3 regions of the Streptosporangium sp. NPDC000509 genome follow, and region 1 is predicted to be linked to each of the others. Evidence: riboswitches for the same ligand, from Rfam matches in the RefSeq annotation. Region 1 holds a riboswitch; each other region holds the start of a gene.
What was found. Region 1 has a riboswitch for cyclic di-AMP ahead of ACFY3D_RS02095 (C40 family peptidase). Riboswitches for the same ligand answer to the same signal wherever they lie in the genome.
Positions count from the first base shown of each region.

Region 2: linked by a shared signal. The riboswitch ahead of ACFY3D_RS28650 (hypothetical protein) and the one ahead of ACFY3D_RS02095 (C40 family peptidase) in region 1 are both predicted to bind cyclic di-AMP.
Region 3: linked by a shared signal. The riboswitch ahead of ACFY3D_RS13465 (C40 family peptidase) and the one ahead of ACFY3D_RS02095 (C40 family peptidase) in region 1 are both predicted to bind cyclic di-AMP.

Region 1 is NZ_JBIAYX010000001.1:529,864-537,638, forward strand. It holds gene ACFY3D_RS02075 (AMP-dependent synthetase/ligase) at 1-185, shown strand, start outside; gene ACFY3D_RS02080 (glycosyltransferase family 4 protein) at 430-1,554, opposite strand; gene ACFY3D_RS02085 (M48 family metallopeptidase) at 1,551-2,828, opposite strand; gene ACFY3D_RS02090 (hypothetical protein) at 2,825-3,673, opposite strand; gene ACFY3D_RS02095 (C40 family peptidase) at 3,968-4,540, opposite strand; cyclic di-AMP (ydaO/yuaA leader) riboswitch at 4,623-4,782, opposite strand; gene ACFY3D_RS02100 (class I SAM-dependent methyltransferase) at 5,120-5,818, opposite strand; gene ACFY3D_RS02105 (NlpC/P60 family protein) at 6,051-7,001, opposite strand; gene ACFY3D_RS02110 (hypothetical protein) at 7,312-7,775, opposite strand, start outside.
Region 2 is NZ_JBIAYX010000016.1:258,566-266,340, forward strand. It holds gene ACFY3D_RS28620 (MFS transporter) at 1-384, shown strand, start outside; gene ACFY3D_RS28625 (SRPBCC domain-containing protein) at 454-1,158, shown strand; gene ACFY3D_RS28630 (flavin reductase family protein) at 1,169-1,750, shown strand; gene ACFY3D_RS28635 (aldo/keto reductase family protein) at 1,880-2,917, shown strand; gene ACFY3D_RS28640 (AfsR/SARP family transcriptional regulator) at 3,963-4,676, shown strand; gene ACFY3D_RS28645 (nuclear transport factor 2 family protein) at 4,886-5,314, shown strand; gene ACFY3D_RS28650 (hypothetical protein) at 5,349-6,323, opposite strand; cyclic di-AMP (ydaO/yuaA leader) riboswitch at 6,327-6,463, opposite strand; gene galT (galactose-1-phosphate uridylyltransferase) at 6,536-7,615, opposite strand; gene ACFY3D_RS28660 (DeoR/GlpR family DNA-binding transcription regulator) at 7,612-7,775, opposite strand, start outside.
Region 3 is NZ_JBIAYX010000006.1:191,403-199,177, reverse strand. It holds gene ACFY3D_RS13485 (O-methyltransferase) at 195-848, shown strand; gene ACFY3D_RS13480 (Uma2 family endonuclease) at 951-1,541, shown strand; gene ACFY3D_RS13475 (branched-chain amino acid aminotransferase) at 1,805-2,899, opposite strand; gene ACFY3D_RS13470 (3-isopropylmalate dehydrogenase) at 3,073-4,119, opposite strand; cyclic di-AMP (ydaO/yuaA leader) riboswitch at 4,275-4,492, shown strand; gene ACFY3D_RS13465 (C40 family peptidase) at 4,480-5,088, shown strand; gene serA (phosphoglycerate dehydrogenase) at 5,695-7,284, opposite strand; gene ACFY3D_RS13455 (hypothetical protein) at 7,569-7,775, shown strand, end outside.

The DNA.
Region 1 (7,775 bases):
CCGAGGTGCAGAAGGCGGTGGACGGCGCCAACAGGTCCGTCTCCAAGGCCGAGCAGATCAAGAAGTTCGTCATCCTCGACGTCGACATCAACGAGGAGAGCGGGCACCTTACCCCGACCTTGAAGATCAAGCGCAATATCGTGATGCGCGACTTCGCCAAGCAGGTCGAATCCCTCTACGGCTGATCTTCACGGCCCCGCTTACAACCGGATGCCCGCTGGGGCCTCTCACGAGAGGTCCCCGTCGAATCCCTCTACGGCTGAGAGGTCCGCGCGGCCCCGCTCACGGCCGGATGCCCATCTGAGACCTCTCACGAGGGGTCTCAGCGGGATCCCTTCACGGCCCCAGGGCCGCGTGTCTCTCCACCGCCAGAGGTCTCAGCGGCCCCTGCACGGCCAGGAGGCAGGTCCTCGCGGAGCCCCTCTGCCGTCAGGGGGTCTCCGCCGGTTCCAGGAGGCGCGCGAAGCGGGAGGCCGCGAGATCCCAGCTCCACTCGCGCGCCACCCACTCGCGCCCGCGTTCCCCCATGGCACGCGCCCCGGCCCCGTCCTTGAGCAGGCCGATCAGGGCCGCCTCGACCTCCCGCGGGCGGGTGCCGTCGACGACCAGGCCCGTCTCCCCGCGCAGTACGGCGTCGGGGGCGCCGCCCGAGGAGCCGGCCACCACGGGCAGGCCGCTCGCGGAGGCCTCCAGGTAGACGATGCCGAGCCCTTCCACGTCGACGCCGCCCAGGCGGGTGCGGCACGGCATCGCGAACACGTCGCCCGCGGCGAGGTAGCCGGGCAGTTCGGCCTCGGACACGGGGCCGGTCATCCTGACCGAGCCGCCCAGCGGCCGGGCCAGCCGCTCCAGGGTCCTGCGGTACGGGCCCCCGCCGACGATGAGGAGCACCGCGCCGGGCACGTCCCTGAGCACGCCGGGCCAGGCCCGCAGGAGCGTGTCCTGCCCCTTGCGCGGCACCAGCCTGGACAGGCAGACCACCACCGGCCGCTCTCCCAGGCCGAGTCTCGCGCGCACCCGCCCTCCCCCGGCCCCCGGGTGGAAGACCTCGGTGTCGACGCCGGGAGCGAGCCGGACCAGCTTGTCCTCGGCTATCACCCCGGCCAGCCTGCGCCGGGTGTACTCCCCCAGATAGGTGACCACGTCCGCGCTCGCCCCGATCCTGGCGAGCACCTGGCGGCCGACCGGTATCCCGGTCCAGCCCGCCTCGTGGCCGTGGGTGACCATGACGACGCGGTGGGCCCCGGCCTCGCGCATCCTGGGCGCGATCAGCCCGAGCGGCGCCGCCGCCCCGAAGACCACGGTGTCGCACCCGAACTCGGCGACCAGCTCGGCGGCCCGGCGGGCGACGGCGGGCGTGGGCAGCATCAGCGAGGTGGGGTGCCGTACGACGGGATACGGCTGGCGCAGGTCGAAGGCCGCGCTGCCGGTCCACCGGGGCGCGTAGACGACGACCGAGCCGGGCGGGCGTCGGGCGATGAGACCGTACACGAACGACTGGATCCCTCCCGCGCGGGGCGGGAAGTCGTTCGTGACGACCAGCGTGCGGCTCACGGCTCGGGGAGGCCGTTCAGCCCGGCCCAGGAACGTGCCATGGCGATGCGCTGCGGTGCCGTGGGATGCGATACATAAAGTACATACTCAACGAAATCAGGCGACAAATCCGAAATATTGGTTAATGCCAGCCGTTTCTGCATGGCCACGAACGTCGCGGGATCCCTCGTCAGGTCCAGCGCGTGCAGATCCGCGCGGGCCTCGATATGCCTGCTCACCAGGTTCTGGGCCGGCCCCGACAGGACCGTGGCCAGGCTCAGCACCCCCATCACCAGTCCCACCGCCCTCGGGTCGCCGAGTGAGGTGACCCCGGCCCTGCGCCGCACGCCTCCCGCCGAGGTCACCACGTACAGCAGGCACGCCCCGAACGCCGCGCCCAGGCCGCCGACGAGGGTGCCCCACAGCACGTCGTCCGCCTTGGCATGGCCCAGCTCGTGCGCGACCACCAGCTCGACCTCGTCGGCGGGCGCGCGCAGCAGCGTGTCGTAGACCACGATCCTGCGGGTCGCGCCGAATCCGGAGACGTACGCGTTGAGCGCGGTGGTCCGCCGGGAGGCGTCGGCGACGAGCACGTTCTCGACCGGCACGCCGTCCCTGTCGGCCATCGCGAGCAGGTCGTCGCGCAGTGGCCCGGCCTCCAGCGGCCTGAAGTCGTTGAAGACCGGTTCGATGAGCACCGGGTAGGCGAAGGAGGCCGCGACGGTCAGGACGAACGCCCCGGCCGCCGCGGGGATCCACCAGCGCCGGTAGCGTCGCGCCAGGCCGATCACCGCCACCACCATGATCGCGGTCAGCCCGGCGCCGATGCCGGTGCTCTTGGCCCGGTCCGCCGCCCACGCGGGCCAGGCCTGGGTGGACAGCCCGAAGTCGCGCAGGTAGCCCTCCGACCACATCCCCAGGGGCCAGCGCAGGATCGCCACGGCCACCGACAGCGCCAGCACGCCGAGCAGCGTCCGCAGCCACCACGGCCCCGGCAGCCGGTCGACGAGCCGCGCGCCCAGCGGGGTGGCGATCAGCACCCCCGCCACGACCAGCGTCAGGCCGAGCGACAGGTAGCCGGGAAGGCTGACCAGCGCGTCGAACGTCTCGGCCCTGGCGATCTGCTCGGCGGTGAAGTCGCGGGCCGGATCGGGGGTGACGGGCGGAGCTCCGTCGGGCAGCACCCTCCAGGGCGTGGTGAACGCCACGACCGCCAGCGTGACCGCCCCCAGGCCGGCCGTCGCCCATCCCGCCGACCGCACGCCCGAGGGCGCGTCCTTCGTGCTCAGCGTCACGTGAGTTCCTTCCCGAGGTAGTCGCGCCAGGATGCGGTGAACTCGGCCGGCGACAGGCCGAGCGCGCTCCCGACATCGCTACCGTAGAGCCTCACCAGCGCCTTCTCCCCGAAGCGCTCCGCGACGAACCGGCAGGCGAGCCACGCCTCCTCGTACGCCTGCGCGAGCCTCGGCGCCCCGGGAGCGAAGTCGGCCGGTCCCGGCAGGCGCTCGGGCAGGACGCCCGCGCGCACCTCGGCGGCCAGCTCGGCGGCGGCCGTGCGCACCGCGATCCCGGCGTCGCGGTAGCCCACGTAGTCGGCGAAGCCCTCCGACAGCCACATCGGCACCCGGCCACCACGGCTCGCGCCGGTGGCCACGTGGGCGAGCTCGTGGGTGATCACCACGTCCCTGCCGGTCTCGGTGAGCCTGGCGTATCCCGAGGGCAGGACGATCACCCGGTCCGCGGTCGCCATCGCGGCCAGGCCGCGGGTGCTGCCGGCTCCGGCGAGCGTCGCGGCCTCGGCGTCGCCGGCGGGAAAGAGGATCACCGCGGAGACCGGCCCCCAGATCTCCGCGATCGTCGCGCGGGCGCGGTCGGCCCTCGCCGCCAGATCCCGCAGGACGGCGTCGGGGACGCCGTGGCCGATCACGAGGGAGTGCTCGCCCCTGACGGTGACGGCGGCACCCGGCCACAGGTCGCGGAGGTCGCTCGGGTCCCGGAGGAGGCGCCGGGCGTCGTACGGGCCGTGCGGGAGGAGCGGGGCGGCTCCGGCCAGGAGGGGGCCCGTCCCGGCGAACGGACCGGCGCTCATCAGCGCCAGCATCCCGGCGAGCACGGCGCGGCGCCCTTTCGGGACGGACATACGAGCCGATGGTACTTGACCGGCATCTCGACCGGCATGGAGCGGCCCCGGCCCTCCTGGTGGAGGGCCGGGGCCGCTTTTCCGTGCTCGGGCGTGTGCTTTCGGCACGTGCTTTCGACGCGCCTCCGGCATGTGCCCGGACGCGGGCTCGGGCTCCCGTACTCGGGCGCGGTGCTCAGGCACCGTGCTCGGGTCCGGCGCTCGGGCTCGGGGTCGGATCCGGCGCTCGGGTTCGGGTTCGGGTCTCGGGAGCCGCGCTCGACGCGGTCCCGGGTCCCCCACCCGGGCGCGGGCTCAGGCTCCGGGCCGTACCGCTCCGGCGAAGGAGGACTTGTAGTAGCCCGCCAGCTTCACGACACGAACCGTCTTGCCACTGCTCGGCGAGTGGACCATCCTGCCCTTGCCGACGTACATGCCGACGTGGCCCTTCCCGCTGAAGAACATCAGGTCACCGGGGCGCAGCTTGCTCCACGAGACCTTCTTCTTGATCGCCCTGTACTGGCTGTGCGTGACCCTGGGGAGGGACACACCCGCCTTCTTCCAGGCGTACCGGACGAGCCCCGAGCAGTCGAACGCTCCGGGCCCGGAGGCTCCCCAGCGGTAAGGGGTGCCGATCTGCTTCTTGGCCGTCGAGACCGCCTTACCGGCCCGTACCTTCTGTCGTGCCGCCTTGCTCATCTTGGCCTTGGCCTTCACCTTGGCCTTCGCCGTGGCTGTGGCCGAGGCCGAGGCCTGAGTGACGGTCTTGGTGGTGCTTTCGGTCTTCTCAGAGACGCCGGCCGCGCCGTTGACCAGGATCTCGGGGGGACCGTCCGCCGCCTGCGCCGCCGTGGGCCCGAGGGTGACCGCTCCGGCTGAGGCGGTCAACGTGAGGGCGATACCGCCGAGGGAAAGGCGGAAAAGGCGCGACAGACGAGGGTTGTGCAGGGTGCTGGACAGGATTTCTCCTTGAGGCTTCCACTGATGCCTACCGGGTTAGCTGACGGATTCGGGCTTGGAAGATGCCCTACGGCATAAACATGCCGATTCACCCCTGGCCGCAGCGTGCTGGGCCTTTTGGGTCCCCGGTTCCATACCTCCTGGCTGCATGGATTCGGCGGGCCGCCGTAATGATCTCCACCCCCGACCGGGGGCACGGCGGCCGACTGGATTCTTATAAGGGAACCGGCCCGAAGACCGACATTCGCCGCGACGGCGTGGCTCGCACGTCGCGACGCCAGAAGTTACCCCGATCCCCAACGTTCGGCAAAGCATTCCCCAAATCCGGGAGAGCCGGCACCCATCTTGATCTTCCCGTTATCCCTGCTTAATGGCTATTTATGCTAATGAGATATGACTCTCGTCACATCTTTCACATCAAGCCGGACAGATCACGGTTTCGTAATGTTCGTCACACTCGTTGCGATCCGGTGAGGATGGATCGTTCCCGGGCGGTCGCGGACGCTCTCAGCGTCTGACACAGGTGTAGGCCCCGTAGATCGACTGCTGGAAGTCCGCCTCGACGATCTCGAAGCCGGCGGCGTCGAGCATCGGTTCGAGCAGCCATCTGAAGGTGCTGTACTCGGTGCGCAGATGCTCGGCGTAGTCCTCCCGTGTGTAGCCGAGCGCGGGGTCGTCCGCCGCGCCGTCGAGCCAGCGGCCGAACACGGCGTCGGCCTCGTCCGGCCGGAAGTCGAAGATCAGGTCACGCAGGCGCAGGACGCCCCCCGGCCGTACGATCCGCGCGACGCGGTCGAGCGCGACGGCCTTCCAGAGGTCGGGGAGCTGATGGAGTGCGTGGCGGGTGTAGACCGCGTCGGCGGGCGGCCCGGTGTGCTCGTAGGACAGGAAGCCCGCCCGCACGCACTCAACGGCGGAGAGCCCGTTCTCGGCGGCACGGGCGGCCAGGAAGTCGTGCATCGCCGGGGAGACGTCCACCGCCACCACCCGCGAGAACCGCCGCGCCGCGGCCAGGGCGAACTGTCCGGTCCCCGCGCCGAACTCCACCACCGTCGCGCTCTCCCCCACGCCGTGCCTCGCGAGCACGGCGAGGTCCTCTTCGGGGTCGGGCCTGCCCTGCTTCCGGTCGAACCCGGCGACGAACGCGGCGTCGAGGTGCTCAGGTCCGGCGTACGCGAGCTCGTCGGGTATCCATGGTTTGATCATGTTCCGATGCTCGCAGCAGCACCGCGCCCGGCACATCCGGTTTTTCCGGCACCTCACCCGGCGCGGGAGCCGCGCCGTCGCCTCGCAGGCCACTGCGGACGGAGCCGCCGTGGAGCCGCTGAGCCACAGGGAGCACCAGGGGACCGGCTTGGGGCACCGGGCACCACCGGGGGCCATGGCGGCCACTGACGGCCACTGACAACGCTGCGGGGCAACGCTGCGGGGGCAACGCTCAGGGGCGGACGGCTCCGACGATGCGGCGCCCGTAGGACGACAGCGGGACGGTCTTGACGACGTCGCCCGTCTGCGGGGCGTGCACGATCTGGCCGTTGCCCGCGTACATGCTGACGTGGCCGAGGCCCTCGCTGAAGATGAGGTCGCCGGGCTGGAGGTCACTCAGGGAGACCTTGCGGCTCGCACCCCAGCTCCACTGCTCCCAGGTCGTCCGGGGAAGGGAGACTCCCCCGTTGCGCCAGGCGCCCTGGACCAGGCCGGAGCAGTCCCAGCCGCTGGGACCCGTGCCGCCGTACCGGTAGGGCTTGCCGATCTGGGCGAAGGCGAACTGCAGGGCGGCCCGGGCGTTGCCCGAGGCGGAGCCGGTGTACTGGACGCCGGTGCTCTGCGGGTTGCCCACCTTGAAGGCGTTGAGCTCGCGCAGGAGCTTCGTCTGGGCCCTGACCATCTTTTCGGCCTTGGCCTTCTCCTCGGCCAGCTCGTCGCGCGTCTCGTCGGCCTCTACCAGGGCCTTCTTCGCCTCGTCCCGGCCGATCCGCAGCGCCTTGGTGGCCTCGTCGAAGGCGTTCAGCGACTGGGCGCGGGAGGTGGACATCTGGTCGGCGGCCGCCAGGCCGCTCAGCAGGGCACCGGGGTCGGACTGGTAGATCATGCCTTCCCAGCCGTTGATCGACCCGACCTGGTAGCTGCTGACGGCCATCGAGACGAGCTCCTTGCGCAGCCCGGCGACCTGCTTGTTCTGGCGGGTCAGATCGGCGTTCAGATCGCCGTACTTCTTCCTGGCCCGCTTCCACTTCTCCGAGGCCTGGTTGTACTTCTCGACGATCTGGTCGGCCTGCTCGTTGAGCTTCTCCAGCTTCTTCTTCGCCTCGGCGGGGGTCGGCCTCAGCTGGGCGGACGCTCCGCTCACCGGCATCGTCAACAGCGCGAGAGCGAGCCCTACCGCCACCGGTATCCGAATCAGTCCAACCGGCAAACCCGCCACGGCCACGTCAACGCCTCCCGACTGCACCAGACCTGCGGCGAATAGTACAGAAGAAGTAATGGTTGACTCACCTTTTCACCGGGTTTGCTCCTTGTTCGCAGGTGACCGCTTTACCCGCGGCCGACGGTTTTCTCCCCGGAGGGCGTCGTCGGCCGCGGGAGACGGCCCTGTCAGGAGCGACACCTCGGCCGCAGGGGGGCACCGCGGGAAGCGTCCCTTGGGAACAGGTGGTGTCCCGGCCGCGGGAAGCACCCCCGCCGGTACTCCGGTCGCACTACCCGCAGGCGGCGATGTCGCAGATCTTGGCGGTCATCCTCCTGGCGTCGCGCAACTGGACGCTCCAGTCGCCCTTCCCCGGCTTGTCGTACTCCCCCGCCCAGAGATAGACCAGGACGGCGTTGCCCTTCCTGACCAGCACGCTCCGGTCACCGCCCACCCCGGCCTTCCTGCCGTAGTAGACCTGGCCGGAGATCCTCAGCGCCTCGTCGCCGAGTCCGGTCAGGCGCGAGGAGGCGTAGCGGTAACTAGCGCCGGAGTCGGTCTTGGCCGCGCACTTGACCAGGGCGGCACGCACCTGGGCGACGGCCGAGGCGGCCGAGGCCGGTGAGCCGTACAGGATCACCTGCTCGACCTTCATGAAGTCCGGCACACCGGTGAAGGTCACCGTCCGGGCGGCCACGCGGCCGGTCGCGGCCAGCGTGCGCCTGTCGCACGGGTTGACGGCGAGCCTGGCCTTCG
Region 2 (7,775 bases), on a different contig from region 1:
CCGGCGAGGTCCGCGCTCGGCGGGGCGATGCTGGGCGCGCTGGGCTTCGCGATCCTGGGGTTCACCGGTGAGGTCGCCTTCGTCGCCCTCGGCCTCGCCATCACCGGCTACACCGCGATGACCTGGAACGTCACGACCGTTTCGATCCGGCAGGCGATCGTCCCCAAGGAGCTGACCGGACGGGTGAGCAGCGTGAACAGGCTCGTGGCCTTCGGGCTGATGCCGGTCGGCATATTCCTGGCCGGTCAGATCGCGACCCACGCCGACCTGGAGACCGTTTACCGGGTGGGTGGACTGTTCGGGGCGGCCGTGTCGCTCATCGGACTGTTGACGCTTTCCAACGCCGCAGTCGAGAGGGCCCTGCACGAGGCGGGGGCCAAGTAGGCGATCGACCGGTGTACGGCTGAGCCCGTGCCCTCGTCGACGCGAATCCCAAGAATGGAGAACGGTGGCATGGCACTCGAAACATCGACGGCACGCGAGATCAAGGTGAGCCGGGAGCGCGTCTGGCAGGCCTGGACCGACCCCAAGGAGGTCCGCGCCTGGCTGAACCTGCACGACGCGAGCGTCCCGGTCGAGCCGGGTGATCCGCTTCGCTGGCACTTCAACCGGGGAGGGAGGGTCGACCTCGTCTTCACGGCGACGCTGCGCGAGGTCAACCCCGGTTTCTCGTGCTCCTACGACTGGGACGTGCCGGGGAACGACGAGCCGACCTCCGTGGAGGTGGAGTTCGTCCAGGTCGACGAGGACAGCACCGAGGTGAAGGTACGCCACTCGGGTTTCAGTGACTCGGTCCGCTCCCGGGTGGAGTTCGACGCCTACGACCACCACTGGTGGCACTACCTGGAGCGGCTCGCGGCCTACCTGGAGCACCGCCCGTTCCAGTTCCACAAGACGCTGACGCCGCCCAAGACGGGCATCATCCCGCTGGGGGTCACCCCGGAGACCGGGATGGTCGTGCAGGATGTGGCGATCAACTCCGCCGCCGAGTTCGTCGGGATCCAGCCCGGCGACGAGATCCACGCCATCGACGGCGTCACGCTCAAGGAGATGGAGGACTTCCACCGTTGGCTCGACGACGCGGTACCCGGGCAGAAGGCGACGTTCACCCTCCAGGACCGCACGGTCGAACTGGTGCTGCGTCCGTTCACGGCATGACGTCCCGACGATGATCAGCGTGGACGGCTTCCGGGCCGCACTCGCCCGGTTTCCCAGCGGCGTCACGGTCGTCACGGCCCGGGGGGAGCGGGAAGGCTCGCACGGTCTGACCGTGAGCGCCTTCTGCTCCGTCTCCGCCGAACCTCCGCTCGTCCTGGTCTGCCTGGCGCGGTCCGCACGCACGCTGCCCGCCATACGGGAGTCGGGACGCTTCGCGGTGAGCATGCTCCGCCAGCACCACGACGACGTGGCGCGCCTGTTCGCGACGACGGCCCTGGACAAGGTCAAGGGTGGATGGGGAGCACTCACCCGGGACGGCCCGCCGGTCGTCCCCGACGCGCTCTTCTCACTGGAGTGCACCGTGCACAGTGTGCTCACCGCGGGGGACCACGAGGTCGTCATCGGCGCGGTACAGGCGTACAGCGTGCGTGACGGTGCTCCGCTGATCTACTACAGGAGGGCCTTTCACCCTCTCGCCACCGTCTTCCCCGGAGGTCGCCCAGGCGACCCGTCCATCCCTCGGGACGACGCGCGTCCGGGCGAGGCGGGCGAGTTCAGAGGTGGGAACGCACACCGGAGCCGCGCGTCCTGACACGTCGGCGGATCGGCGCCCGCGCGACCGATCCGCCGTGCCGCGCGCGGAGCAGTATCGTGACCTTCATCCGAAAGGAGGATCGGGAAGACGGGCTCCTCGAAGGAGGGCGCCGCATCCTGACGACCAATGGAATATCGCCACCTCGGGCAGAGCGGCCTGATGATCAGTGAAGTCACCTTCGGAAACTGGCTCACCCACGGCGAACTGGTGGATCGGGACCAGGCGGTCGCGTGCATCCGGGCGGCACTCGACGCGGGCATCACCACCTTCGACACCGCCGACGTCTACGCGCGGGGAGCGGCCGAGGAGGTGCTGGGCGCCGCGCTCGACGGGGTGAGACGATCGTCGCTGGTCCTCGCCTCGAAGGTCTGCCTGCCCACCGGCGAGGGACCGAACGATCGTGGCCTGAGTCGCAAGCACGTCGTGGAATCCTGCGAGGCGTCCCTGCGCCGGCTGCGTACCGACTACCTCGACCTGTACCAGGCGCACCGTTTCGACGAGACGACCCCGTTGGAGGAGACGCTGATCGCCTTCGACGACCTGGTACGCCAGGGCAAGGTCCTCTACCTCGGCGTCTCCGAGTGGACGGCCCCGCAGATCGCGTCGGCGCTGGCCATCGCCGGCGAGCTCGGGCTGCGCAGCCGCATCGTCTCCAACCAGCCGCAGTACAACATGTTGTGGCGGGTCGTCGAACCGGAGATCGTCCCGCTGTGCCTGCGCGAGGGCATCGGCCAGCTGGCCTTCCAGCCGCTCGCGCAGGGGGTGCTGACCGGCAAGTACCGGCCGGGCCAGGAGCCGCCGGACGGGTCGCGGGGAACGGCCGGCGGGCGGGCTCCCACCTTCATCAGGAGGGTTCTGGGCACGACGCTCCTCGAACGTGTGCAGGCCCTGCTCCCGCTCGCGGGGGAGTGTGGCCTCTCGGCGGCCCAGCTCGCGATCGCCTGGGTGCTTCGGCAGCCGGGGGTCTCCTCGGTGGTCGCCGGTGCCACCAGGCCCGAACAGGTGACCGAGAACGCCTCGGCGTCCGGCAGGACGATCGACGACGCCGTCCTGAAGCGGGTGGACGAGGTGCTCGGGGACCTCGTCGACCGGGACCCCGCCAAGACCGCGAAAATGATGGCGGTGAAGCCGAGCTGGATGAAGGCCGATGCGGAGAACGGCTAACCGCGGGCGTCCGCGTGACCTCACCTCGTGACCTCACCGCGGTTCGCCGAGCCGGGGCGCGGAGGCAGCCCGAAGGCAGCTCGGGGGCAGCTCGGTGTCCGCCGGAAACGCCGGTTACGGACATGACGTTATGAAGACATAACGTCATGTCCGTAACTCGTGCGAGATATATCCGCTTATGACAACTTTTCAGCTTGAGGTAAAAGCCACAACTGTGTCCAGCATTTACGTATAATGGCCGGAAGCAGACAAGAGGTATGGGGGCTACCGGATGGCTGTGCGTTTTCATGTTCTCAGGCACGTTGAAATCACCGTGGACAGGCACATGGTCGGCTTGGGGCGCCGCCGGTGCGAGCGGTTCACGTTCATGTCGCCGCGCGTCCAGGAAGGGCACGCCACAGGGCGGCCGCGCGCGATCAATCGGGAGGATCGCCGCGCGAAGGGCGGTCACATCCCGCTCGTACGGACCTTGACCGGGAGCACAGGGCGGGATCCGGCCCTCGGCTGAAGCGGCCGCGCTCGCCGTAGTGGTGTGACCTGAGCCGCGCCGGAGCGCGCCCGCGATGGTCTCCCCAGGACCGTACGCGCTGTCAGGGGGCTCGCAGCGGGTCCCGTCCCGTCGCCCATGGGGCGAAGGCGGTTCACGACCCTCTTTCGGGTCCCCTTTCCGGGCCTTCCCATCGGGTGCGAGACCGGTGAGATCCGCGATTCACGTTTCCGGCCGAGCCACCGGCCACCCGTTCCGAGCGCGGCGGCACAGTTCCGCCCTGATCGAGGTGGCGCTTCGTCGAGACGTCGTACGCGCCTGTCATCGACCGACACCTCACGTTCCCGATCCGTGCGCGACCGTCGTTCCGTGACGGCATGCACGGCGGAGAAGACGACATTCCCATGAAGAGGCTGACGTCCCTTTCCCACCCGCGAAGGAAAACACATGTCGCCTAACACCCTCCCGGAGGGCGAGGTACAGTTCCACGTTCTCGGGGATCTGGCGGTTACCGTGAACGGCGTCGAAGTGCCGATGCCGGCCCAGAAACCGCGAAAGTTGTTGAGCATACTGCTCAGCAGAGCGGGGCAGTCGGTGCCCGTCGGGATCCTGTCGGATATTTTGTGGACCGAACAACCCAAGAATCCGCGGAAGGCGATGCAGGTCTACGTGTTCCGCCTCCGGCATGTTCTCGGCCACGACCGGATCCAGCAGCGGGGTGAGGGCTATGCGCTGGTCACGCATCCCGACGAACTCGATGTCCACAGGTTCGAGGCGCTCGCCAAACAGGCGCTGAACGCCATGCTCTCCTCCGACATAAAGGATCTGGCGCGCTGTTCGGCGGAGGCGCTCGACATGTGGCGCGGCAGGCCGTACGCGGACCTGGCGGAGAGCGCCGTCGCGGACCACGAGGTCAGCCGGCTGGAGGAACTGCGAACCTCACTGCTGGAGCTTCGCATCGGCGCGGACATCGGCCTCGGGAACCACTTCGAGACCATACCCGAGCTGCGCGGCCTGATCATGCGTTTCCCGTTCCACGAACGGTTCCGCACCCTGCTGATGCTCGCCCTCTACCGGACCGGTCGCCAAGGGGAGGCGCTGGAGGTGTTCCAGGAGACCATCGTGCTGCTCGACCGGGAGCTGGGAATCCTGCCGGGTCAGGAAATGAGCACGATGCACACGCGAATTCTGCAGTCCGACCCGTTCCTGATGTCCGTCGACGCCGTACTGGAATGTCTGGGAGAGGTCGGCCTGAAGGCCGCGCATCGGTGAACCAGGGGCCGGTGCCGTTGACGAGGGGTGCGGAGGGCTGGACGCGCCGCGATCCGGCGCGGTGCGCCGACCTGGCCGTCGCGCCCCGGTTCCGCAGACCTTCGGTGTGCCTTCGGGCGACGGGACACCTACCCCGGCGATAGTTGTGCCTCGTCCCTCGCCCCGTATCGTCCCCACCAGTGATCCCGACGGTGTGAGGAAGGATCGGCATGAGCGACGACGCGGTGCGACGCGTTTTCCGGACGGTCGACTCGTTCGACCCCGACGAGTTCGTGCGGTTGCTGGCCGAGGACGCCACGTTGGTGTTCGGCAACGCCGAGCCGATGGCGGGACGCGAGGCCATCGCCGCCGGGTTGCGGGACTTCTTCTCCACCATCGGCGGCCTGCGGCACAGGATCGTGCGGAACTGGCAGGTGGACGCCGACATCATCGCCGAGACCGAGGTGACCTACCGGCGGCTCGACGGCACGGACGTCGGCGTCGTGGCCGTATCGATCTGGCGCACCCGCGACGACGGCCTGATCTCTGACTACCGCATATTCGTCGACCTCGCCCCCCTCCAGGCGGGCGGGGGCGCCGTCGAGCCCGCGTCCACGGGCGCGGCGCCCACCTTCGCCCACGGGGGCGCCCAGGGGTGAGCCGCCGCTCACGCGACCGGACGCCCCCCGGAGATCAGTACATCGAGATGTGCGGATGGTCGAAGTGGTTGGCCGTGATGCCGCCTCGGTTCGACATGAACCTCCAGCCGGAGCCGTGGTTGATGCGCTGGCGCCAGATCACGTACTTCACGCCGAGTTTGGCCTTGTTCTTGATGGCCCAGGCGGCGATCTCGTCGCCGAGCGCGAGGTTGGCGGCCGTGGGCATCGCGCCACCGGCGCTCATCATGAAGTCGCAGGCACGGCCCAGAGGATGCTCGCCGCCGTCGTTGACGGCCCGGTAGCAGCCGACCGAGTACGGCAGGTTGAAGCGCCTCATGACGGCGTCGCGCATGATCCGGGTGCGGTCGGTGATGTTGTCGGCGCCGGTGGGCAGCTGCGGCGCCCAGCTGCCGTCGGCGCGACGGCCGGAACCGGTGGGGGCGAGCCGGTCGAGCTTGTTCTTCATGTCGCGGATCAGCTTCTCGGCCTTCTCGCGCTGCGCCTGCACCTCCTTGGCCTCGTCGCCGATCTCATCGGTGAGCGTGGCGGCCGTCTCGGCCGCCCGCTTCCTGCGTTCGATGCTGTTGACGAAGCCCTCCAGGTGGGCGGCCTGCTGGGCGGTGAGCTGCTCCATCACCGCGGCGGCGCCCATGTCGCCGGAGAACATCAGCGCGGGCAGCCCTCCGCCGCTGCTCTGGTAGCGCAACTGGACGATGGAGTCGACCTCCCGCTTGGCCTCGACGTAGGTCTTCTCGGCCTTTTCCAGGTTCTGCTTGGCGACGATCTCGGCCTTCTGCGCCATCTTGAGCGACTCGCGGGTGGCCGCGTAGGTCTCGATCAGCTTGTCGACCTGCTTGCCGAGCTTGGCCAGCTCGGCGCGGAGCTTGGCCTCGGTGGGCTTGGGGTCCGCGCTTCCGGCGGTGGGGGCGCCGATGGTGAACACGACGATCGAGCTCAGGCAGAGGGCCAGAGACGCACGCCGACGGAACGTGGGGGACGGGGCCGCCACGCACTCTCCTCTCCTTACGCCTACCGGGTTAGCTGACGGGTTCGGGCTGGAGGAAGCCCTTCCACCGAAGTGGTTTCACCCCAGGTGCGGTGGTTCCCCGGCTCCCGGGCAAGGTGCCCGGGATTAGGCAAATCAGCGTTTACAGCCGATGTGGGAAGGATAGTAGTGGTAAACAGCAGGTCATGCGACCTCAAGACGAGACCAAGCGGTAATCAGTTCGTGACAACAGAGCGCAGCAGTTGTGCTGTCGCCTCGGGCGACACGTCGTTCACGAAGGCGCCCATCGCCGACTCCGACCCGGCGAGGTATTTCAGCTTGTCCGGCGCGCGGCGGATGCTGAACAGCTCCATGTGCGCGTACGACAGATCGCGGCCGGTGGAGACCGGTGCCTGGTGCCAGGCCGCGACGTACGGCATGGGCACGCCGAAGATCCCGTCGAGGCGGCGGAGCACGTCGGTGTAGAGGGGGCCGAACGCCGCGCGTTCCCCGGCGTCCAGCGCGACCAGGTCGGGGACCCTGCGGTGCGGGTAGAGGTGGACCTCCACGGGCCAGCGCGCCGCGGCGGGGACGAAGGCCGTCCAGTGCTCGTTCGAGCCCACCACCCGGATCTCGGCCGCACGCTCCGCGGCCAGGACGTCGGCGAACAGGTTGCCGCCCGTCCGCCCCCTGTGGCGCTCGGCCGCCCCGAGGGTGAGCCTGGTGCGCGGGGTCACGTAGGGGTACGCGTAGATCTGGCCGTGCGGGTGGGCCAGGGTGATGCCGATCTCCGCCCCCCGGTTCTCGAAGCAGAAGACCTGCTCCACGCCGGGTGTCGCCGACAGCTCCGCCGTACGGTCGAGCCAGGCCTCCATGACCAGTTCGACCCGCTCGGGGGAGAGTCGCGAGAACGCGGAGTCGTGCTCGGAGGTGAAGCAGACCACCTCGCACCTGCCGACCCCCGGACGGACCTCGCTCAGCCCTCCGATCGGCCGGTGGTCGCCCGGCTGGGCGGAGAACGAGGGGAACCGGTTCTCGAAGACCACCACCTCGTAGTCGGAGGAGGGGACCTCGGTGAGATTGCCCGGAGTCGAGGGACAGAGCGGGCACTCGTTGGCGGGGGGCAGGAAGGTGCGGCCCTGGCGGTGCCCGGCCACCGCGATCCACTCCTCGGTGAGCGGGTCGTAGCGCAGCTCGGAGGCGGCGGGACGGGGCGGCAGGTCGCGCCGGTCGGGTGCCGTGCGGTCGGCGTCGTCGCGCCGGTCGAAGTAGAAAAGCTCCCGGCCGTCGGCCAGGTGGGTGATCGTACGCTTCATCGGCCGGCGATCTCGCTCTCGCGCTGGGGTTCGGTGATGATCATCTCGCCCACCGAGGCGGCGAGCTCCTCGCGGGCCTTCTCGGTCATGCCGGAGTCGGTGACCACGATGTGGGCCTCGGCCAGCTCGGCGATCGTGCTGATGCCGACCGTGCCCCACT
Region 3 (7,775 bases), on a different contig from region 1:
GGCGGTGTCCCTTTTCAGCCGGCGCGCCTGCCGATAATGAGCAGACCGTAGAACATGATGCTTCGGAGTCTGCCACACGCCGACACCATCTGACACATTGATCTCAGGATCCGAGATCCGCGGCGCGCCCGAACGGCCCGGGACACGACCTGGAATCACCCCCGTCGCCGTCCGGCACGGGCGAGAATGGGCCCATGAAGGCGACTTACCTCGACCCCACCGTGGGGCAGTATCTGCTCGCGCACACCAGCCAGCCCGACGACGTCCTCGACGCCCTCGCCGTCGAGACCCGCGAGCTGACCGGCGACAACGCGTCCATGCAGATCTCCCCCGACCAGGGGCGTTTCCTTACCATGATCGCCCAGCTCTGCGGCGCCAGGAACGCGGTGGAGGTGGGCACCTTCACCGGTTACTCCTCCATCTGCCTCGCCAGAGGGCTCGCCCCCGGCGGCGGGCTCACCTGCTTCGACGTGAGCGAGGAGTGGACGGCGATCGCCCGGAGTCACTGGGAGAAGGCCCAGGTCGCCGACCGCATCGAGCTGAGGATCGGGCCCGCGGCCGAGCGGCTGCGCGAGCTTCCCGAACACCCGGCCGTCGACCTGGCGTTCATCGACGCCGACAAGGTCAACTATCCCGTCTACTACGAGATCCTCATGTCGCGCCTGGCCCCCGGCGGGGTGATCCTCGTCGACAACACCCTGTGGAGCGGGCACGTCGCCGACCCCACCAGGGACGACGAGACCGTGCGGCACATCCGCGAGTTCAACGACATGGTGAGCGCCGACGAGCGGGTCACCTCGATCATGCTTCCCATCGCCGACGGCCTCACCATGATTCGAAAGCACTGACGAAAACTTTTCCGAACCGTGGGCGGAGGAAAACTCTTCCGATTACCGTAAGCGATGTGACAAACACGTTGCGCCCACCCGTGTGGAGGGAAGGATGAGCTCATGGCCAAGACCCTGGAACGCCGCGAGGCGAAGCTCGTGTCCACCAACCATCAGGAGCTCGAAGCGCACTACCAGAGGACCTGCGACCAGTGGCCCGACCGTAAGGTCGAGATCATCAACGGCCGGATCGTGGTGAGGGAGTTGCCCACACTCAACCACGCCAAGAGCATCCTGCAGTTGTTGATCCAGCTCATCCCGTTCGCCACGGAACAGGGCTGGCACCCCGTATACGACGTCAAGCTCTTCCTGGGCGTCCAGAAAGATCGTTATCGGCCCGATCTCCTTGTCGTGCCGAAGTCTCCCCGCATGTGGGACGAGGAGAACGTCTATGCGGAGGAGACCCTGCTCGTCGTGGAGGTGGTCTCCCCCAGCAGTCGGAGCGACGACCACGTCACCAAACCGGAAAACTGCGCGATCGCCGGAGTTCCGCTCTATCTCGTGATCGACGCCACCCAGAATCTCGCCCGGCTCCTCAGCCATCCCGGGGAGAGGGGTTACCAGCGGCAACACCAGGTGACCCTTGGAGAGCCCCTTGAGCTCCCCGCTCCCTGGAACCTCACGATCGACACCGGCAAGCTGACCGAAGGGTAGGCCCACTCGGCGGGAGGCCCGGCCGGGGTGGGAGGCCGGAGCCCCCGCCGAGCGGGGATCCCCGGACGCCTCGACCGGGCCTGCCCTGCGGGGGATCGGCCCCGTACTCCGCACGCGACCTCGATCAACCTGAAGCGATCACCGTCGCACCGGATCGGACACGGCCGCTGACCGGCGACGACGCGGCGCGTGCGGAAAACGGGGGCAACGGATCGGGTGGACCAGCCGTGCGCTCCGTCGCCTTCGACGTCGGCGGAAGGTGCTCAGCAGATCTTGTGGACCCAGCTGTGCGGGTCGGGACGGGTCCCGTACTGGATCCCCACGAGCTCCTCGCGGATCTTCGAGGTGACGGGCCCCTGGGTGCCGTCGCCGATCGTCCAGGCGCGGTCGGCGCCCTTGACCGAGCCGACCGGGGTGACGACCGCGGCGGTGCCGCAGGCGAAGACCTCGGTGAGCTCGCCCGTCTCGCAGCCCTGCTGCCACTCCTCGACCGACAGGCGCCCCTCCTCGGCCTGGAGGCCGAGGTCGGAGGCGAGGGAGAGGATCGAGTCACGGGTGATGCCGGGCAGGAGGGTGCCGGTGAGCGCCGGGGTGAGCAGGCGGTCTCCGTAGACGAAGAACAGGTTCATCCCGCCCATCTCCTCGACGTAGCGGTGCTCGCCCGCATCCAGCCAGACCACCTGGTCACAGCCCTGCTCGACGGCCTGGCGCTGGGCGACGAAGGCCGCCGCGTAGTTGCCGCCGCACTTGGCGAAGCCGGTGCCGCCGGGGGCCGCGCGGGTGTACTCGGTGGAGAGCCAGACCGTCACGGCCTGCCCGCCTCCGAAGTAGGCCGCCGCCGGAGAGGCGATGACCATGTACTTGTAGCTCCTGGACGGGTAGTTGACACCGAGCGCCGGCTGCGTGGCGATCATGAAGGGGCGCAGATAGAGGCTGTGCCCCGGCGTGGTCGGGACCCACTCGCGGTCGGTCTGGACGAGCAGCTCCAGCGACTCGACGAACGTCTCCTCGGGCAGTTCGGGCATGGCCATCCGCAGCGCGGAGCTGTTGAAGCGGGCGGCGTTCGCCTCCGGCCGGAAGGTCACGATCGCGCCGTTCTCCTGGCGGTAGGCCTTGAGCCCTTCGAAAAGCTCCTGCGCGTAGTGGAAGACCGACGTCGCGGGGTCGAGGCTGAGCGGGCCGTACGGCATGAGCCTGGCGTCGTGCCAGCCCTCCCCCTCGGTGTAGTCGATCGAGATCATGTGGTCGGTGAAGACCTGACCGAACCCGGGGCTCGCCATTACCTGCTCGCGCTCTGCCGCGGTGCGAGCGTGGTCGGAGAGCTGCACGTCGAAGCTGAGCTTCTGAGCGGTGGTCATCGCACGGATCCTTCTCTTGAGGTCTGGCTTACCCTTGGGTCCATTCTGCGTCGGACCGGGTAACGGGAAACTACTCCATCCATGCCGAAAACCGGCAGTGCTGGAGAAACAAAAACGCGCCTGGCGGCTCAGGTGAGCCGCCAGGCGCGTCGGGGTCGAGGGAGGCGGCTTCCTCAGCCGGCTACTCGGGCGGTGATGTCGTCGCCGATCTCGCGGGTGGTCCGGCCGGCCCGGCCGGCCGTCCGCTCGACCAGGTCGTCGGCGACGGCCTGCTCGACCCTGGTGGCCTCGGCGGTCATGCCGAGGTGGTCGAGGAGCATGGCGACCGACAGGATCGTGGCGGTCGGGTCGGCCTTGCCCTGGCCCGCGATGTCGGGGGCGCTGCCGTGAACCGGCTCGAACATGCTCGGCGCGGTGCGGTCGGGGTTGACGTTGCCGCTCGCCGCCAGGCCGATGCCGCCGGCGATCGCCGCGCCGATGTCGGTGAGGATGTCACCGAAGAGGTTGTCGGTGACGATCACGTCGAAGCGCTCCGGCTGGCTGACGAAGAACATCGAGGCCGCGTCGACGTGGCAGTAGTCGGTCTGGACCTCGGGATATTCCAGGCCGACGCGGTCGAAGGTGCGGGCCCAGAGGTCGCCGGCGTAGGTGAGCACGTTGGTCTTGTGGACCAGCGTCAGCTTTTTGCGGGGGCGGCCGAGCGCCTTGTCGAAGGCGTAACGCACGACGCGCTCGACGCCGTAGGCGGTGTTCAGCGACTCCTGGGTGGCGATCTCGTGCGGCGTGCCCCTGCGCATGACGCCACCCGCTCCGGCGTACGGACCCTCGGTGCCCTCGCGGATGACGATCATGTCGATGTCCTCGGGGCGGGATCCGCCCAGCGGCGTCTCGACGCCGGGGAAGAGCTTGACCGGGCGCAGGTTCACGTAGTGGTCGAGCTGGAAGCGGAGCTTGAGCAGCAGGTCGCGCTCCAGGATGCCCGGGGGCACGCTGGGGTCGCCGACCGCGCCGAGCAGGATCGCGTCGTATCCGCGCAGTTCGTCGAGGACCGGGTCCGGCAGGGTCTCGCCGGTTTCGTGGTAGCGCTTGGCGCCGAGGTCGTAGGTGGTGGTCTCCACCTTAGTGCCGACCGCTTCGAGGACCTTCAGCCCTTCGGCGACGACCTCGACTCCGATTCCGTCCCCGGGGATGACCGCCAGGCGAATGTTACGCGAATCCATGCAGGCACCTTACCGGTCCGTCTCGGCGATTGAACACCGGTCTCATTCTGCGGACGTGTTCGCACGACAGACCCTCTGATCGTTTTGTCCTTTTTTGCTGTGTATTGACCGTTTCGAGAGGTTTCGTTATGGTCCTCCCATTCACATCACTGCCTAATCCGTACGGGCCATCCCCTTACCGGGCCCGCACGGAGCCGGGGAACCACTCTTTACGGGATCTACCGCACCCCGGGAACACCGCTCCTCCCCCGGAGCGCGTTCCCGGTCGTCATCAGGCGGATCCCTTGGGGCGAATCAGCGCGTTCTCGCGCCGTAGGGCGGCCTCCACGCCCGAGCCCGACAGCTCACCCGGCCGGCCTTATGGAAGGAATCATCCTGTCCGGCACAGTTCTCCCCCGTGTCCTGTCCATCTCCGCCTCCCTGATCCTCGCCGGCGCCGCGGTGTGCGCGACCTCGACCGCCGCCCTGGCCGCCTCCCCGCCCCCCGCCCCCGGGCCCGCGGCGCTCAAAACCCCCACACTGAAGGAAACGCTGAAGGCGATGGACGTCAGGCCCGCCTGGCAGAAGGCCGTGCAGTGGGCCATGTCCAAGCGCGGAACGCCCTACGTCTGGGGCGGCACCGGCAACGGCGGCTTCGACTGCTCCGGCCTGATGCTCCGCGCCTACGGCGCCGCCGGGATCAAACTCCCCCGCGTCACCTACGACCAGTACGCCGCCTTCTCCAAGAAGATCGCCTGGAAGGATCTCAGACCCGGTGACCTGGTCTTCTTCAGCGGTCTCGGCCACGTCGGCATGATCACAAAGCCCGGCTACATGGTTCACGCCCCGCAGAGCGGCGACGTCGTCAAGGAGGAGAAGCTCAGCTCCTGGCGCCGCGCCGCCTTCTCCGGCGCGGTCCGCCCCGACCCGCAGGGGGTCCAGCTCGCCAAGCGGGTCGAGCTCGCGACCGAAGTCGTGCCCGGCGGATGAGACACGCCGGCGGATCGCCGCCGGGAGGCCGTGGAGGCCCCGGTGGCGGCGAGAACGGGTTCAGCGGGTGGGGGCACCACCGTTGTCCCTGCGGTCCAGAGCGGTCTGGAGCGCGTCGGTGGCCTCGTCCTCTGTCTCTTCGGGACGGTTCCAGGGATACATGTCGTACATGGCGAATCTCGTCTCGGTCGCACGCGAGCAAGGAAGGTGGTCAAGTCTCCGGTCGGGACTCCGACCAGGCCTGATGTCGAGGGTCCGGATCACGGACCGGCGACGGGGGCTTGGAGCCGGCAAGCGCCACGACACCGCGGCGAGTCGCCGGCCTGCCCCTGTCAGGCCTCGCCGCGGCAGGTAGGAATTACGAGAACCTGGCGCATTTCATTCCAGGTTACCTGCTCACGAAAACACCGTCTCGCCCGGCGTACACACTTCTCACATGCTGAGACGAGATGTGGCCGCCGCCCCGGTCATCGGGGCGGCGGCCACATCGGTGGACCACGGTCGTGTTTCCCGTACGTCCCCCGATCGGTCCTGGGTGATCGCATGTCGTCCTGGATCGGGAAGGGCCACCGACCCGCGACGACGCGGCACGCGCGGGAAACGGGGCTAGTCGGCCAGGTCGGCCGAGCGGCCGCTGTCGGCGCCGATCTCCGCGCCGATCTGGTCGATCACCTCGGCCGGGATCGCGGTGTCGACGGTGAGGGCGATCAGCGCCTTACCGCCCTTGGCGTCCCGGGCCACCTGCATCGAGGCGATGTTGATCGAGTGGTCGCCGAGGATACGGCCGACCACGCCGACGATGCCGGGACGGTCGGTGTAGGTGAAGAACGACAGGTGGTCGGTGGGCTCGATCTCCATCTGGTAGCCGTTGACCTCGACGATCTTCGTGATCTGCCTCGGCCCGGACAGGGTGCCGGAGACCGAGACCGTGCGGCCGTCGGCGAGGACGCCGCGGACCGTCACGACGTTGCGCCAGTCGGGGCTCTCGGAGCTGGTGACCAGCTCGACCGACACCCCCCGGTCCTTGGCCAGCAGCGGGGCGTTGACGTAGGTGACCGAGTCCTCGACCACGTCGGTGAAGACGCCCTTGAGCGCGGCCAGCTCCAGCACGCGGACGTCGTGGGAGGCGATCTCACCGCGCACCTCGACGTCGAGCTTGGTGGCGACCTCGCCCGCGAGGGCGGTGAACACCCGGCCGAGCTTCTCGGCGAGCGGCAGGCCCGGCTTGACGTCCTCGGCGACGGCACCGCCCTGGACGTTGACCGCGTCCGGCACGAACTCCCCGGCGAGGGCGAGCTTCACGCTGCGCGCGACCTGGGTGCCCGCCTTCTCCTGGGCCTCGTGGGTGGAGGCGCCCAGGTGCGGGGTGACGACGACCTGGTCGAGCTCGAAGAGCGGGCTGTCGGTGACCGGCTCCTTGGGGAACACGTCGATGCCGGCGCCGGCGACGCGGCCCTCCTTGATCGCGGAGTAGAGGGCGTTCTCGTCGATGATGCCGCCCCGGGCGACGTTGATGAGGCGCACGTTCGGCTTGACCGCGTGGAGCTCCCTGTCGCCGATGAGACCGATGGTCTCCTTGGACTTGGGCAGGTGCACCGTGATGAAGTCGGCCTCGCTCAGGGCCTCCTCGAGCGAGACCAGCCGGACGCCCATCTGCGCGGCGCGGGCCGGCTGCAGGTAGGGGTCGTAGGCGATCAGTTCGACGCCGAACGGCTGGAGGCGCTGCGCGACCAGCTGGCCGATCTTGCCGAGGCCGAGGATCGCGACGACCTTCTCGTCGAGCTCCACCCCGGTGTACTTCGAGCGCTTCCACTCGCCGCCCTTGAGCGCGGAGTGCGCCTGGGCGACGTTGCGGGCGGAGGCGAGGATGAGGGCGACGGTGTGCTCGGCGGCGCTGGTGATGTTGGAGGTCGGCGCGTTGACGACCATGACACCGGCCTTGGTGGCGGCCTCCACATCGACGTTGTCCAGGCCGACGCCCGCGCGGGCGACGACGCGGAGCCTGGGAGCGTTGGCGATCGCCTCGGCGTCGACCTGCGTGGCGCTGCGCACGATGAGCGCGTCCACGTCGGCGAGGGCGGGCAGGAACTGGGCGCGGTCGGCGCCGTCGGTGTGGCGGACTTCGAAGTCCGCGCCCAGAACCGCGAGACCAGCCTCGGAAAGTTCCTCAGCGACCAGTACGACGGGCTTGTTCACAGGCTGGATCCTTACTAGACGGTGAGGGGTGCACGGACCTCACGTAGTCTATCGGCGCTTGTGAACGCGTTCACGAGTGTCCCGCGATCCGAGACGCTTCGCGCCGTCGGTGAGCCCCTCGGAGAGGCTCCGGAGACTCGTGGGACGTGAGGGGACCTCGCGGCCCACGAGGCGATTACCCCTCCTTGACAGATCTCATGCACCAAAATTCAAGTTGGTCTTGATCCCAAGAAAACTTCGCTATTACCCTGATAAGCCGTGGTCCACTACCTATCGTTCCTCATATGAGCATCGGGAACCCCGCTCTCGGCAACGTGCTCGCGCAGCACGGCGACCCGCACCGGCTGCTTGCGGCGCTGGCCGAATGGGGACTCCTGGTTGCCGTGCGACCCGACCGATCCGTCGTGCTCGGCACGACCCAGGCCGGTGATCGTGTCCTGCTCGGATACACCTCGGCGGACACCTACGCGCGGCACCGCGGCAGCCACTCG